4 regions of the Bradyrhizobium sp. SPXBL-02 genome follow, and region 1 is predicted to be linked to each of the others. Evidence: predicted binding sites of a transcription regulator. Region 1 holds the regulator's gene; each other region holds the start of a gene.
What was found. The regulator PhoB, encoded in region 1, activates phosphate uptake and scavenging genes when phosphate is short. The targets are predictions, from matches to a motif close to TGTCATNNANCTGTCAT.
Positions count from the first base shown of each region.

Region 2: a site for PhoB is predicted at 1,510-1,526, ahead of ACNJYD_RS13340 (UDP-2,3-diacylglucosamine diphosphatase). Genes of this name have one in related genera too.
Region 3: a site for PhoB is predicted at 2,246-2,262, ahead of ACNJYD_RS07205 (YdcH family protein). Genes of this name have one in related genera too.
Region 4: a site for PhoB is predicted at 2,456-2,472, ahead of ACNJYD_RS21985 (DUF47 domain-containing protein). Genes of this name have one in related genera too.

Region 1 is NZ_CP182474.1:7,931,704-7,935,774, forward strand. Features, by position in the region: gene ACNJYD_RS36870 (aspartate aminotransferase family protein) at 1-875, opposite strand, end outside; gene ACNJYD_RS36875 (GcrA family cell cycle regulator) at 1,336-1,848, shown strand; gene phoB (phosphate regulon transcriptional regulator PhoB) at 2,120-2,827, opposite strand; gene phoU (phosphate signaling complex protein PhoU) at 2,842-3,558, opposite strand; gene pstB (phosphate ABC transporter ATP-binding protein PstB) at 3,570-4,071, opposite strand, start outside.
Region 2 is NZ_CP182474.1:2,935,152-2,939,222, forward strand. Features, by position in the region: gene ACNJYD_RS13330 (PAS domain S-box protein) at 1-116, opposite strand, end outside; gene thiD (bifunctional hydroxymethylpyrimidine kinase/phosphomethylpyrimidine kinase) at 435-1,235, shown strand; gene ACNJYD_RS13340 (UDP-2,3-diacylglucosamine diphosphatase) at 1,550-2,362, shown strand; gene ACNJYD_RS13345 (glycosyltransferase family 4 protein) at 2,362-3,405, shown strand; gene ACNJYD_RS13350 (threonine/serine dehydratase) at 3,563-4,071, shown strand, end outside.
Region 3 is NZ_CP182474.1:1,530,937-1,535,007, reverse strand. Features, by position in the region: gene ACNJYD_RS07215 (EAL domain-containing protein) at 1-507, opposite strand, end outside; gene ACNJYD_RS07210 (NAD(P)/FAD-dependent oxidoreductase) at 710-1,834, shown strand; gene ACNJYD_RS07205 (YdcH family protein) at 1,980-2,159, opposite strand; gene ACNJYD_RS07200 (YdcH family protein) at 2,489-2,695, shown strand; gene ACNJYD_RS07195 (hypothetical protein) at 2,819-3,037, shown strand; gene ACNJYD_RS07190 (hypothetical protein) at 3,135-3,386, shown strand; gene ACNJYD_RS07185 (GGDEF domain-containing protein) at 3,383-4,071, opposite strand, start outside.
Region 4 is NZ_CP182474.1:4,672,179-4,676,249, forward strand. Features, by position in the region: gene ACNJYD_RS21970 (peptide chain release factor 3) at 1-272, opposite strand, end outside; gene sugE (quaternary ammonium compound efflux SMR transporter SugE) at 447-761, shown strand; gene ACNJYD_RS21980 (inorganic phosphate transporter) at 754-1,758, opposite strand; gene ACNJYD_RS21985 (DUF47 domain-containing protein) at 1,768-2,412, opposite strand; gene ACNJYD_RS21990 (branched-chain amino acid ABC transporter permease) at 2,568-3,536, opposite strand; gene ACNJYD_RS21995 (branched-chain amino acid ABC transporter permease) at 3,538-4,071, opposite strand, start outside.

The sequences.
Region 1 (4,071 bases):
TCGAGCACGGCGTTGGCAGCCGAGATCGCGAGCGGATTGCCGCCGAAGGTGGAGCCGTGCGAGCCGGGCCCCATGCCGGCGGCCGCATCCGCGGTCGCCAGCACCGCGCCGATCGGGAAGCCGCCGCCGAGCGCCTTGGCGAGCGACATCACGTCCGGTGTGACGCCGGTGCGCTTGTAGGCAAAGAGCTCGCCGGTGCGGCCCATGCCGGTCTGCACCTCGTCGAAGGCGAGCAACAGGCCGCGCTCGTTGCAGAGCTCGCGCAGCGCCTTCAGGAAGGCGGGAGGCGCAGCACGAACGCCACCCTCGCCCTGGATCGGCTCGATGAGAATGCCGGCGGTGTGCGGGCCGATCGCCTTCTTCACGGCGTCGAGGTCACCGTGCGGCACCTGATCGAAGCCGTCCATCGGCGGACCGAAGCCCTCGAGATATTTCGCAGATCCCGTCGCAGCCAGCGTCGCCAGCGTGCGGCCATGGAAGGCGCCTTCGAAGGTGATGATGCGATAACGCTCCGGATGGCCCTTGGAGAAGTGATGATGGCGGACGAGCTTGACCACACCTTCCAGCGCCTCGGCGCCGGAATTGCAGAAGAACACGAAGTCCGCGAAGCTCTCATTGCAGAGGCGGCTTGCGAGCTTCTCGCCATCGGGGCTCTGGAACAGGTTCGACATGTGCCAGAGCTTCGTCGCCTGCTCCTGCAACGCCTTGACCAGCGCGGGATGAACGTGGCCGAGCGCATTCACCGCCACGCCCGAGGTGAAATCGAGATAGCGATCACCATTGGTCGCGATCAGCCAGCAGCCTTCGCCGCGCTCGAAACCGAGGTCGGCCCTGGCGAAGACGGGGAGCAAATGCGGCGCGGCGCTGTTAGTCATGACGTCACTTGAATGTTGCGGACGGTGTGAGGCACGCATTGCGCAACGCACCATTGACCGGCCCCGGAAAACGAAACGTGCCGCCTTTTAAGGGCGGCACGTGGCACTATCTTATGCCTGGAAAGACGGGTGTCAATGCCGCCCGGAAAGCCTCGCGAAACGCTGAATCCGTAGTCTTGCGGTGCCGATTTTGCGGGTTTTTCACCACGGAACATGTGGAAGCGAGTCGGCGGACTCTTGCGCGGGAGTCACGCCATATTGTAGCGTTTGGACTGTCAGATACGACATCTCGTGCAGCAGTTCTGATCCCAAAAGTCCTCATGTACCGGCGTAAACGTTCGGGCGTCTTGAGCGCGCCCGGCGAGCCTTAAGGGATTCTGGCGGCACGGGTTTTTCAAGGCTTTAGGCAATCGCGGCGAAGGCTCCAGGATGGCAGGCGCGCTGCGAGGGAAAGGGTGCAATGACGGTTTTGACCTGGTCCGATGATCGCGTCGAGCAGCTGAAGAAGCTCTGGGAGGCCGGACTTTCGGCCAGCCAGATCGCGGCGGAGCTCGGCAATGTGACCCGCAATGCCGTGATCGGCAAGGTGCACCGGCTCGGCCTGTCCGGCCGCGCCAAGAGCCCTTCATCGGCAGCGCCGCGGCCGCGCAAGGCACGGCCCGCGCAGCACATGATGCGGGTGACGCGACCCGTTGCGCGCGGCAACACCGCGCTGGCGCAGGCCTTCGAGGTCGAGGTGGAAGCCGAGCCGGTTACCTACGACAACGTGGTGCCGATGAGCCAGCGCCTGTCGCTGCTGGAATTGAACGAGGCGACGTGCCACTGGCCGGTCGGCGATCCATCGAGCCCGGATTTCTTCTTCTGCGGCGGCAAGGCGCTCTCGGGCCTGCCCTATTGCGCCCAGCATTCGCGCGTGGCCTATCAGCCCGCAGCGGACCGCCGTCGCGCACCGGCGAAGCCGAGCACGCGCTGAGCTTGCGGAATTAGTTGGCTGCACATACGGCAGCCGTCACACGATGACGGCTGAACTCACTCGGTGCCATCCCCGCGAAGGCGGGGATCCATAACCACAGGGCGCGATCGTTGCGCGAGATGGTCACTCCGAGTCATCGTCAAACCACGTCCTGTGGTTGATCGCGACGAGCGCAAGCGCTCGCGCTGAGATCCCGGGCTCGCGCTGGGCGCGCCCCGGGATGACGGTTGAGGGTGTAGCCGCAGCTCACCACACCAACAGCTCGCAGATCTTACGTCTGCTCGGCCTTCGCGAAGCGATCATCCAGCGCGTAGCCGGCGCCGCGGACGGTGCGGATCGGGTCCTGCTCGCGGCCGAGATTGAGCAGCTTGCGCAGGCGGCCGATATGGACGTCGACGGTACGCTCATCGATATAGATGTCGCGGCCCCAGACGCTATCGAGCAGCTGCTCGCGCGAGAACACGCGGCCGGGATGCTCCAGGAAGAACTCCAATAGGCGATATTCGGTCGGGCCGAGATCGATCGGCCGGCCCGAGCGCGCCACGCGGCGCTTGTCGCGGTCGAGCTCGATGTCGCCATAGGCGAGCACGGTGGCGAGCCGCTCGGGGCTGGCGCGCCTGAGCAGACCCTTCACGCGCGCGAGCAGCTCCGGCACCGAGAACGGCTTGACGATGTAATCGTCGGCGCCGGTTGCGAGGCCCCGTACCCGCTCGCTCTCCTCGCCGCGCGCAGTGAGCATGATGATCGGCAGCTGCTTGGTCTCGGGACGGGTCCGAAGCCGCCGGCACAGCTCGATGCCCGACAGGCCCGGCAGCATCCAGTCGAGCACGATCAGATCGGGAATGTGCTCCTTGAGGCGGGTGTCGGCGTCGTCGCCGCGCATCACCGTCTCGACGTCATAGCCGTCGCCTTCGAGGTTGTAGCGGAGAAGCTCGGTGAGAGCTTCCTCGTCCTCTACCACCATAATGCGTGCGCCCATGTTGTCGTCGCTCCTTAGGTATTCGGCACCGTCGTGGCGAAGGTCGTCATGTCGCCCTTCGGCCGCTTGTCGGTGATCGCCTGGCCCTCGATCATGTAGAACACGGTCTCGGCGATGTTGGTGGCGTGGTCGCCGATCCGCTCGATGTTCTTGGCACAGAACATCAGGTGGATGCAGAACGAGATGTTGCGCGGATCCTCCATCATGTAGGTGAGGAGCTCGCGGAACAGCGAGGTGCAGATGGCGTCGACTTCCTCGTCGCCCTTCCACACCGCCATCGCCGCCGGCAAATCGTGCGCGGCATAGGCGTCGAGCACGCTCTTGACCTGCTGCTGCACGAGGTCGGTCATGTGCTCCAGGCCGCGGAACAGCTTGAGCGGATGGAAGTCCGTCTCCAGCGCCGCGACGCGCTTGCCCATGTTCTTGGCAAGATCGCCGATGCGCTCGAGATCGGTCGCAACGCGCATGGCGCCGACGATCTCGCGCAGGTCGACGGCCATCGGCTGGCGGCGGGCGATGGTGAGCACGGCACGCTCCTCGATGCGCTTCTGCAGCGCGTCGAGATCGGCGTCGGTGGTGACGACGCGCTGGCCGAGTGCCACGTCGCGGCGGATCAGCGCGTCGACGGAATCGACGATCATGCGCTCGGCGATGCCGCCCATCTCGGCGACCAGGCGAGTGAGCTCCTGAAGGTCGCTGTCGAAGGCCTTTACGGTATGTTCAGAACCCATATTCCGTCTCCTCAGCCGAACCGGCCGGTGATGTAATCCTGCGTGCGCCGATCGCTCGGCGACGTGAAGATCTTGCTGGTGTCGTCGAACTCGATCAGCTCGCCGAGATACATGAAGGCGGTCTTGTCGGAGACGCGCGCCGCCTGCTGCATGTTGTGGGTGACGATCGCGATCGTGTAGTTCTCGGACAATTCCTGGATCAGCTCCTCGACCTTGGCGGTCGAGATCGGGTCGAGCGCCGAGCAAGGCTCGTCGAACAGGATCACCTCGGGCCGCACCGCGACGGTGCGGGCGATGCAGAGGCGCTGCTGCTGGCCGCCGGAGAGCGACAGGCCGGAGGCATTGAGCTTGTCCTTGACCTCGTTCCACAGCGCGCCGCCGCGCAGCGCCTTCTCGACGCGGCCGTCCATCTCGGACTTCGAGATCTTCTCGTACAGACGAATGCCGAAGGCGATGTTCTCGTAGATCGTCATCGGGAACGGCGTCGGCTTCTGGAACACCATGCCGACCCGG
Region 2 (4,071 bases), 3.2 Mb from region 1:
GCAATGCAGGCGTCGGAAACGACGTGAAGCCAGATCAGCTCAGGCTCCCACAACAGGCAGATGCCGTGCGGCGACAGCATGGACGAGTCGAGGAGACGTTCGAAGAAGGCCCACATCGTTCCACCCCAAGAGTCTTTCAGATGGCTTGCGGGCCGGGGCGGCCTGCAACATCGGGTCGCTGGACGGTTCCACCACCTGACGTCTCGCGTAACCGGCGAAGCACGCTAAGGTACACGACTATACCAAGGGTCCGGCGCCGTTGCATTTTCAAGCCCGCATCATTGCGGGCCTTTGACCGCGCCGTGTCCGACTGATTCGCAAGGCGCGCAATTGATTCGCGAATCACGCTCGGCGGCGATTCGGCGCGCTTGCTGGCGTTCCGCGGTCGCGCTAGGACAGGCCATGGCGGCGTCCTCAAGCACATGTCCCCCGCGATGACGACCCCGGTCGCACTCACCATCGCCGGTTCCGATTCGAGCGGCGGCGCCGGCATCCAGGCGGACCTGAAGACCTTTGCCGCGCTCGGCGTCTACGGCGCCTCCGTGATCACGGCGCTGACGGCGCAGAACACGCGCGGCGTGACCGGCATTCACGCGGTGCCGGCCGGGTTCGTCACCGAGCAGATCGACGCGGTGTTCTCCGACCTCGACATCGGTGCGGTGAAGATCGGCATGGTGGCCCAGGCCGCCAGCATCGACGCCATCGCGGCCGCGCTGTCGCGCTGGGCACCGCGGCACGTCGTGCTCGATCCCGTCATGGTGGCGACCTCCGGCGATCGCCTGCTCGCCGCCGAAGCCGTCGACGCCCTGCGCACCAGGCTGATGCCGCTGGCTGCCGTGATCACGCCGAACCTGCCGGAGGCCGCGGCCCTGCTCGATGAGCCGGTGGCGGCGAGCGAGGCCGAGATCGAAAGCCAGGGACGCCGCCTGCTGGCGCTGGGCTGCCGCGCCGTCCTGATCAAGGGCGGGCACGGAGAGGGTGCCGAGAGCACCGACTATCTCGTCACTGCCGGGACCACGATCGCGCTCGCCGCGCCGCGCGTGGCAACCCGCAACACCCATGGCACCGGCTGCTCGCTGTCCTCCGCCATCGCGGCTGGGCTGGCCAAGGGCGAGGACCTCGAGGCCGCCGTGCGCAACGCCAAGGCCTGGATCAGTGCCGCGATCGCCGCCGCCGACCGCTTCAGCGTCGGCCACGGCCACGGACCGATTCATCATTTCCACAAGTTCTACTGAGGCGGGCTTGCTTCGCCTCTCCCGCTTGCGCTTGCGGGCGAGGTCGCGTCGAGGGCCCTTTCTCCTCTTGGGGATTGTCCCATTACGGAAGCACCCTCTCCCCAGCCCTTCCCCGCAAGTGGGGAGGGAGCGCACCTACCTGGCTTCCGGCCGGAATCTGATCTCCAGAGCCCCCTGCGGCGCCATGTCGCCTGATTGTCGCATGCGACTGATATTCGCGGGGAGGGCGAGGCAAGGCGTGATTCGTATTTCAAGGTGCCTCGAGGGTTCAATCGGTCATCCCCCTGTCACGGGACATTGTTACAGGCTGGCGCATGGGAAGTTACGATGTGAGTGACGAGAGCCCGGAGCGGCGCTTTCGCACGTTGTTCATCTCCGACGTCCATCTCGGAGCCCGCGGTTCTCAAGCCGATCTTCTGCTCGACTTCCTGCGCTACCATGATGCCGACACGATCTATCTCGTCGGCGACATCGTCGACGGCTGGGCGCTGAAATCGAGCTGGCACTGGCCGCAATCGCATAACGACCTCGTCCAGAAGCTTTTGCGCAAGGCGCGCAAGGGCGCCAAGGTCATCTACATTCCCGGCAATCACGACGAATTCCTGCGCAACTATTACGGCACGCATTTCGGCGGCATCGACGTGGTCGAGAACACGGTTCACACCGGCGTCGACGGCAAGCGCTATCTCGTCATTCACGGCGACATCTTCGATCTCGTGGTGCAGAACGCGCGCTGGCTCGCCCATCTCGGCGACAAGGCCTACGACTTCGCGATCCAGATGAATCGCTTCGTCAACTTCTTCCGCCGCCTGTTCGGCGTGCCCTATTGGTCGCTGTCGCAATGGGCCAAGCAGAAGGTCAAGAACGCCGTCAACTATATCGGCGCGTTCGAGCAGGCGCTCGCCGCCGAGGCACGGCGTCACGAGGCCGACGGCGTGATCTGCGGCCACATCCACTACGCCGTCATCCGCGACGAGGCCGGCATCCGCTACATGAATTGCGGCGACTGGGTGGAGAGCTGCACGGCCCTCGTCGAGCACGACGACGGCCATTTCGAGATCATCACCTGGGCGGATCAGTTGCAGAAGCCGGCGCAGGTGCCACAGGTCGCGGCAAGGGCGGCCTGATGCGCATCCTGGTTGCGACCGATGCCTGGCACCCGCAAGTCAACGGTGTGGTTCGGACGCTGACCAAGCTCGCTGACGCCGCCAAAGAGCTCGGCGTCGAGTTCACGTTCCTGACGCCACAATCGTTCCGCACCTTCGCCATGCCGAGCTATCGCGACGTGCGCCTCGCCATGCCGCGCCCGGCCCGGATCGCAAGGCTGATCGAGGAGGCGCGGCCCGACAGCATCCACATCGCAACCGAAGGGCCGATCGGCCTGATGGTTCGCCGCTATTGCCGCCAGCGCAAGCTGCCGTTCACGACCAGCTTCCATACCCGCTTCCCCGAATATGTCCGCGCCCGCGTGCCAGTCCCTGGCTCGCTGATCTGGCGGGCGCTGCGGCGATTCCACAGCCCCAGCCGCGCCGTGATGGCGGCGACGCCGGCGCTCGCGCGCGAACTGACCGAGCGCGGCTTCGACAATGTCGTGCTGTGGCCGCGCGGCGTCGACACTGGCCTGTTCCACCCCCGCGTCATCGATCTCTGCCTGCCGGCCCCCGTATTCCTGTCGGTCGGCCGGGTGGCCGTGGAGAAGAATCTCGAGGCGTTCCTGGAGCTCGACCTGCCCGGCACCAAGGTGGTCGTCGGCGACGGCCCGGCGCGCGCCTCGCTGGAAGAGGCCTATCCCGATGCGATCTTCCTCGGCGAGAAGCACGGTGAGGAACTGGCGGACATCTACGCGGCCGCCGACGTGTTCGTGTTCCCGAGCAAGACCGACACCTTCGGCCTGGTCCTGCTGGAGGCGCTGGCGAGTGGTCTGCCGGTCGCGGCTTTCCCGGTGAAGGGACCCCGCGACGTGATCGGCGATGCGCCTGTCGGCGCGCTCGATCACGATCTGCGCAGCGCCTGCTTCGCCGCGCTCGACATCTCCCGCCAGGACTGCGTCGCGTTTGCCGCCAATTACACCTGGGAAGCCTCGGCGCGGGTCTTCATCGACAGCATTTTGGCGGTCGGGGCGGTGCTGCCCGGCAGGGCCGGCGCGGAACAGCCGCGGTTCGTGGCCTAGAGCGATCTCGATCCGATGGATCGAAATGGCTCTAGATTCTTGTTTTGACGCGTTTTCTTCACGCGAACCGGTGGCCACTTCGCTCTAAAGCGCTATGGGGGAATCATCGCGCGGAGGTGTCTTGCCCGGGCCTGATCGGCCGCGATAACATTCCGCCATGACCGAACAGCTCCTTCCGATCGGCCCTGCCGACATCGACGCCGCGGCGCGCGTGATCGCGCCTTACGCCATCCGCACCCCGCTGTTGTCCTTCCCCGTGCTCAACGAGCGCGTCGGTGCCAAGGTGTTTCTGAAACCGGAGATGCTCCAGCGCACCGGCTCGTTCAAGTTCCGCGGTGCCTTCAACAAGGTGTTCTCGATCCCGCAGGACAAGCGCGCCGGCGGGGTCGTCGCGTTCTCCTCCGGCAACCACGCGCAGGGCGTGGCGGCGGCGGCAAAAATCCTCGACATGCAGGCGACCATCGTGATGCCGGCGGATGCCCCGATGTCGAAGCGCGAGCGCACCAAATCCTACGGCGCCGAAGTTGTGCTGTACGACCGCGACAAGGACGACCGCGAGGCGATCTCGCGCGGCATCGCCGAGAAGCGCGGCGCGACGCTGGTCAAACCCTACGACGATCCCTTCGTGATCGCAGGGCAGGGCACCGCCGGCCGCGAGATTGCCGA
Region 3 (4,071 bases), 1.8 Mb from region 1:
CTCCGTGATCAGGCCGTTGACGCTCGATGCCTTGTCGTAGAACTCGGCGTCGGAGGCGGCATTCAGCACCCCGCGCCTGCGACGAAGCTCGAGAAGGTCGTGGCCATTCATGCCAGGCCGGACTTCCGACCGCGTCAGGCCATAGATCTCGAGATAGCGGTCGTTGCAGAAGATGATGCGGCGCTGCGCATCCGTCATCACCACGCCCTGGTTGAGATTGTTCATGGCGGAGGAGATGAAGGCGTTGCGCCGCAGCTGCAAACGCCTGGACCGGCGCAATGAGGAATGGATCCACAGCCCGATCGCGGCGAGGAACGCGCAGACCACGATGCCGGCGATCAGGGCTTCCCAGATCACGCCCGGATCAAGCCCGGTGAGATCTCCCGCCACGGCAAGGCTGTCCGATGCCGCAAAGGCGCGCGCAGGCGCGCCCGTGCCGGCCAGGCATAGGAGGGCCTGCACAGCAATCGAAAGCGTGCTGCCCACGTGCCAGTTCTTCTCAGCCATCAGCCACCCGCGATTTCAACGTCGGATTGTCTGGCCTCGCGGGTTTGGATCGGGTAAACGCCTGAGGGAACAACAGAATAATGTCACGTGAAATACGGCAATTGCCCTGACATGATAAACGCCTTCTTAACGGAAGCCCCGCCTGCGCGCCCCTGCCCGGGCCATACGCCACCGGTGCTTCCAACTGGTATCCTGCACAACCATGGATAGGGTCGACTGCGTCGTCATCGGAGCCGGCGTGATCGGTCTCGCGGTGGCCCGAAAGCTCGCCCAGGCCGGGCGCGAGGTGATCGTGCTCGAGGAAGCCGAGGCGATCGGCACCGTCACCTCCTCGCGCAACAGCGAGGTGATCCATGCCGGCATCTACTACCGCGCCGGGAGCTGGATGGCGCGCATGTGCGTGGCCGGCAAGCACGCGCTCTACCGCTACTGCGACGAGCGCGGCATCCCGCACAAGAATTGCGGCAAGCTGATCGTCGCGACCAGCCCGAAAGAGACCGAGAAGCTGCAATCGATCAAGGCCCATGCCGAGGCCAACGGCGTACTCGACATGCAGCTGCTCTCGGGGGAGGCCGCACGCGCGCTGGAACCTGCGCTCGCCTGCGACGCCGCGCTGCTGTCACCGTCGACGGGCATCATCGACAGCCACGCCTACATGCTCTCGCTGCGCGGCGAAGCCGAGGACGCCGGCGCGGCTTTCGCGTTTCACACTCCACTGATCCGTGCCAAGGCGGCGGCCGGATTCATCGAGATCGATGCCGGCGGCGAGGCACCGATGACGCTGCAATGCAGCCTCCTCGTCAACGCCGCGGGGCTGTCGGCGACGCATGTGGCGCGCAGCATCGACGGCATGCCGCTGGACCGGATTCCAGCGGCCTATCTCGCCAAGGGAAACTATTTCAGCTGCAACGCCAAGGCGCCGTTCTCGCGCCTGATCTATCCGGTGCCCGAGCCCGGCGGATTGGGGGTGCACCTGACGCTGGACATGGCAGGACAGGCGCGCTTCGGGCCTGACGTCGAATGGATCGAGACGATCGATTACGAGGTCGACCCCTCACGCGCCGAGCGGTTCTATCCCGCGATCCGCAAATACTGGCCGACGCTGCCTGACGGCGCGCTGATGCCGAGCTATTCCGGCATCCGCCCGAAGATCGTGCCCCCGGCCGTGGCCACGCAGGATTTCTTGATGCAGGGCCCGCGCGATCACGGCGTTGCAGGCCTGATCAATCTGTTCGGCATCGAATCGCCGGGATTGACGTCCTCGCTCGCGATCGCCGATCACGTCGCCGAGCTCGCAGACATCGAGAGCGCTTCGAGAAGCGGATAAGTGTTGGTGTCGAGACCACGCGTCCAAACAAGAGTGAGCGCCGCGCAAACCTGTTGCACGGTGCACACCTTGCAGCAGGGATGAGCACGAATGCTCTCATCCCTGCGTGAAGGATGTGATCAACTCTACACTGTCACGGGGGTTACTAGTGGAGCGTGTCGCCTTGCTTCAGACGCTCGATCTGGTCCTTGACCATCAACTTCCGGCGCTTCAACTCAACAATTTGCAGGTCGTCTGTTGAAAGGTGCACGAGAGCTTCGTGCAATTCGTTTTCGAGAAGTTTGTGCTTCCGTTCCAATTCAACGAGATGTGCCTGAATTGTCATTCGAAACCTCCTCGGTAGGGTTGAACCTCAGGATTCGATCCGGACGCCTAAGTCTACATCACCGATTCGTCCTGTCGATGGGTAACCGTCGTCGCGGCGTCATTTTTGAAAGTTCATATGTAACGAAGCGTGACTAGGGGAACCACGCCGGAAAAATCCATGATATCAATGCGCCGGCGCCACGCCGCAGCTCCTCGCAGAAATATCTTGCGGGAGATCGGCGATGCGGGATCGCAGATCGCTTGCGATCACGCGGCGCAAGGACGATAATTTCCACAGGGCATCCACAGCCCAGATCTCACGCCTATCGGTTTTCGGCCACCGCAGACATGACCAATGAAGATGAGCGTGAGCTCGAAGCCGAGCTCACCCGGTTGCAGCAGGAACACCGAGATCTCGATGCGGCGATCGATGCGTTGCATCAATCGCCCGCCCCCGACCTGTTGCGGTTACAGCGCCTGAAAAAGCGCAAGCTGTTGTTGCGCGACCGCATCGCTTTCATCGAAGACCAGATTACGCCCGACATCATCGCCTGAGCCGGTCTCGCGCGGCGCCCGCCGCTTCCGAATCCGCTTGACTCAATAAGAACAAAATAGGAACATTCGCGGGCGCCCCAACACCTCAGAGAACGCTCAAGACAACACACGAGGACAACGCAGATGTCGGCGACCGCCCTTCTCGACAACAGCCATTATGAGCAGGCCTGCGATCAGGCGATCGCGATGTGCGACGGCAATCTGCGCAGCACCATCAAGGCGCTGATCATGGCCAACGAATATCTGGAAGCCGAGCTGGAGGAATTGCAGGCGGCGATTTCCGCGGGCTGCATTCCGGAGACTTCGCGCAGCAAGATGCGGAGCAAGAGCAGCGCCGCCTGATTTTCAAAGCGCGAAGAGACCGCGCTTTGTTTTAAGCATGATCTTGTCGGAAAACCGCTTCACACTTTTCCGGATCATGCTCCATCGGAGCAACGCCATGTCGGATGTGACCTATTACGTTGCAATGCCCTTTTTGATCGATGATGACGGATCCCCCGTCGCAGGCGCGGCAGAGGAGTGTCAGTCCTCGACGGCGGCGCTGCGACGCGCAGAGATTCTGGCGCGCGGCGCCGGCCATATCGGCGCGGTCGCATTCAGCCGCAGCGGCGATCCCATGACCGGCGAGTTCGGGGATGCGACGCTGCTGCGCAAGTTCGGCAACGTGCCGGAAGATCTTGCAACCCTCTAGACGAGCGCTCGCTGCGGAGCCTGATCCGCCGCCTCGTGCCGGCGGTGCGCCTTGCGCACGTACATGGCGGCATCCGCTTCCTCCAGGGCGCGAGCTGCCGCGGACTGCGGACCGAGCAGGGCGACGCCCGCCGAGGCGCCCGCGGTCACGTGCTGGCCGCGAAAGACGAAGGACAATTCGTCGATCGCCTGCTCCAGGGCGGCGGCCTTCGCCTTGGCATCGGTCTCGCTGAGATTCCAGAGCAGCAGCGCGAACTCATCGCCGCCGAGGCGGCCGACCACGTCGGAGGCGCGGACCTGTCGCGTCAGCGTGGCGACAATCGCCTTGAGCACCTCATCGCCGGCGGCATGACCGAAGGAATCATTGATCGGCTTCAGCCGATCGACGTCGAGCACGATCAGCGCCCCGCTGGCGCGGTAGCGCTTCATGTAGGCGATGGCGCGCGCGAGCTCGCGCTCGAAACCGCGCCGGTTGGGGATATCGAGCAGGAAATCGGTGTCGGCGGCCGCCTCGAGTTCCGAGATCCGCAGCAGGGCTGCCTTGAGCTTGCTCCTGAGGCCGCGAATGGCCGCCTTGCTGTCGTCGGCAGCAGGCGCTCCGCGCAAGGCCGGTTTGGCCGCGCGGCTCGAAGCGGCTTTGGATCGGCCGGCGCTGATGGTCCGGCCCTTTCCGGCCTTCGCAGAGC
Region 4 (4,071 bases), 3.3 Mb from region 1:
TCGAACTCGAAGGTCATTACCGAGGTCACGACCGAGATGCCGCGCTCGCGCTCGATCTTCATCCAGTCCGAGCGCGTGTTGCGCCGCTCGCCCTTGGCCTTGACCTGGCCGGCGAGGTTGATGGCGCCGCCGAACAGCAGCAGCTTCTCGGTCAGCGTGGTCTTGCCGGCGTCGGGGTGGGAGATGATCGCAAAGGTCCGCCGCCGCGCCACCTCAGCGGCAAGCGGGGAACGGGCCGGCGATTCGGCTGTGGTGGTGGCGATGTCGGACATGGCGGGAGCGTGTGGCAGGGAAAACGGGCCTGATCAAGCCTCATTTGGTGATTGCGGGGACTTCCGGCCAGCCCCATATCGACGCGTGGATATATCAGTCTTGGGGGAGGACGGCCTTCCCCGCCCATCAGCACCTCAGCCGCGGGGACGACCCTGCCTTGATGGAGGGTCGTCATGGCCTGGAGCATCCTGTTCGTCGCCGGTCTTCTCGAGATCACCTGGGCGATCGGCCTGAAATACACCGAAGGTTTCAGCAAGCTTGTTCCGTCCGCGGTCACGCTGGCGGCCATGGCCGGCAGCGTCATCCTGCTCGGACTTGCGCTCAAATCGCTGCCCGTCGGAACCGCCTATGCGGTCTGGACCGGCATCGGCGCGGTCGGCACGGCGACGCTCGGCATTGTCCTGTTCGGCGAGCCGGCCACGGCCTTCCGCCTCGCCAGCATCGGCCTGATCGTCGCCGGCATCATCGGACTGAAGCTCGTTACCTGACGAGCTGGACCACCCACCAGGTCAGCGCGGCCACGATGGCCGAGGCCGGGATCGTGATCACCCAGGCGTAGACGATCGAGCTGGCGACGTTCCAGCGCACCGCCGAGACGCGGCGGGCGGCGCCGACGCCGACGATGGCGCCTGTGATGGTGTGGGTGGTCGAGACGGGAACCCCGAGATAGGTCGCCATGAACAGCGTCGCCGCGCCCCCGGTCTCGGCGCAAAAGCCCTGCATCGGCGTCAACTTGGTGATGCGCAGGCCCATGGTGCGGACGATGCGCCAGCCGCCCATCAGCGTCCCCAGCGCCATCGCCGCCTGGCAGGACAGCACCACCCAGAACGGCACCGAGAAGTCGCTGCCGAGATGGCCCTGCGAATAGAGCAGCACCGCGATGATGCCCATGGTCTTCTGCGCGTCGTTGCCGCCATGGCCGAGCGAATAGAGTGAGGCGGAGGCGAATTGCAGGATGCGGAAGGCGCGGTCGACCGCGAACGGCGTCGAGCGCACCGAGGCCCAGGACACGATCGCCACCAGTAACATCGCGAGCAGGAAGCCGACCAGCGGCGACAGCACAATCGCCAGCACGGTCTTGGACAGGCCGCTCCACACCGCGGCCGAGATGCCGGCCTTGGCCATGCCGCCACCGACCAGCCCGCCGATCAGCGCGTGCGAGGACGAGGACGGAATGCCGAGCGCCCAGGTCACGAGATTCCAGACGATGGCGCCGACGAGCGCTGCGAAGATCACCTGGGCGTCGACGACCGCGGGATCGATGATGCCGGTGCCGATGGTCTGGGCGACGTGCAGCCCGAACACCAGGAAGGCGATGAAATTGAAGAAGGCGGCCCAGAACACCGCGAATTGCGGCCGCAGAACGCGGGTCGAGACGATGGTCGCGATCGAATTGGCGGCGTCGTGCAGGCCGTTCAGGAAGTCGAACAGCAGCGCGACGGCGATCAAGCCGACCAGGACGGGAAGACCCAACGCGGCATCCACGGCGAGGCCCTATACCTGCTCGATGACGATGCTGTTGATTTCGTTCGCAACGTCATCGAAGCGGTCCGCCACCTTCTCGAGATGGTCGTAGATCTCGACCCCGACGATGAAATCCATCGCATTGCCGTCGCGATGCTTGAGGAACAGCTCCTTCAGCCCGATATCGTGGAGATCGTCGACCCGGCCCTCCAGCTTGCCGAGCTCTTCCGTGATCGCGGTCAGCATGGCGACGTTCGGACCGATCGACTGCATCAAAGGCAGCGCGCGTCCCACCAGATTGGCGCATTCGATCAGGAGTCCGCCGATCTCGCGCATCGGCGGCTCGAAGGCGCGCACCTCGAACAGCATCACGGCCTTGGCTGTCTGCTGCATCTGGTCGATGGCATCGTCCAGAGAGGTGATCAGGTTCTTGATGTCGCCGCGGTCGAACGGGGTGATGAAGGTGCGGCGCACCGCCGTCAGCACCTCGCGGGTGATGTTATCCGCGTCGTTCTCGAACTGGTTGACGCGCTGGCAATAGACCGGCGTCTCCTCACCCCCATTGAGCATGCCCTGCAGGGCGATTGCGCCCTGGATCACGGTCTGGGCATGTCGGTCGAACAGGTCGAAGAACCGTTCTTCCTTGGGCAGGAACGCACGAAACCATCGCATCATGGGGATTGGCTACCGGTTGAAAATGGTCAGGCCCGCGAGGGGCTGTCATAAAACTGTCATAGACCATTTTCGATCCGCGCGCGTCATCTCACGCCCGCGGAGCCGGATCATCCACCGCTTTCCTGCATCAATGAAATTGGTGCAATATCAGCCGCTTAGAGCGACCGCCGGAAGTAATGCGCGATTTCGCCGATGACGCCGCGGCGGAAGGTGAGCACGCAGACCACGAAGATCGCGCCCTGGATCACCGTCACCCACTGGCCGAAACCCGCCAGATATTGCTGCATGGCGATGATCACGAAGGCGCCGACCACGGGGCCGAAAATGGTGCCGAGCCCCCCGACCAGGGTCATCAGCACGACCTCGCCCGACATCGACCAGTGCACGTCGGTGAGCGAGGCGTTCTGCGCCACGAACACCTTCAGCGCGCCGGCAAAGCCGGCGAGCGTCCCCGACAGGACGAAGGCCAGGAACTTGTACTGGTCGGTGCGGTAGCCGAGCGAGATCGCGCGCTGCTCGTTCTCGCGGATCGACTTCAGCACCTCGCCGAACGGCGAGTTGATGATGCGGAAGATCAGGAGGAAGCCGGCGAGGAAGCCAACCAGCACGACATAGTACAGCACCGTCGGCTTGGAGAGATCGAGCAGGCCGAACATGCGTCCTTGCGGGATGCCCTGGATGCCGTCCTCACCATGGGTGAACGGGGCCTGGAGATAGATGAAGTACAACAGCTGCGACAGCGCCAGCGTGATCATCGAGAAATAGATGCCCTGCCGGCGGATTGAGATGTAGCCCGTGATGATCGAGAGCACGAACGCCGCGGCCACGCCGACGAGAATGCCGAGCTCCGGCGGCAGCGCCCACACTTTCAGCGCATGCGCGCTGCAATAGCCGGCTGTCCCCAAGAACATGGCGTGGCCGAACGACAGCAGGCCGCCATAGCCGACCAGCAGGTTGAACGCGCAGGCAAGCAGCGCAAAGCACAGCGCCTGCATCACGAAGAACGGGTAGAGGCCCGTGAACGGCACCGCTGCCAGCAGCAGCGCCATCGCCACGAACACGGTCATCTCGTCGCGCATCGCGCGCGGGGTTGTCGGCAGCGTGTCGTCCGTCAGGGTTGTCATCTCAGGCCGCCCTTCCCGTCAATCCCGTTGGCTTCACCAGGAGCACCAGCACCATCAGCACGAACACGACGGTGTTGGAGGCCTCGGGGTAGAAATACTTGGTCAGGCCCTCGATCACACCGAGCGCGAAGCCGGTGATGATGGAGCCCATGATCGAACCCATTCCGCCGATCACGACCACCGCGAACACGACGATGATGAGGTCGGCGCCCATCAGCGGCCGCACTTGGTTGATCGGCGCGGAGAGCACGCCGGCGAGCGCGGCAAGGCCGACGCCGAGACCGTAGGTGAGCGTGATCATGCGCGGCACGTTGATGCCAAAGGCGCGCACCAGCGTCGGATTTTCGGTGGCGGCGCGCAAGTAAGCGCCGAGCTGCGTCTTCTCGATCAGGAACCAGGTCGCGAGGCACACCGCCAGCGAGAACACGACGACCCAGCCGCGGTAGATCGGCAGGAACATGAAGCCGAGATTCATGCCGCCCCTGAGCTGGTCGGGAATGGCGTAAGGCAGACCCGAGGAGCCGAAATAGTTCTG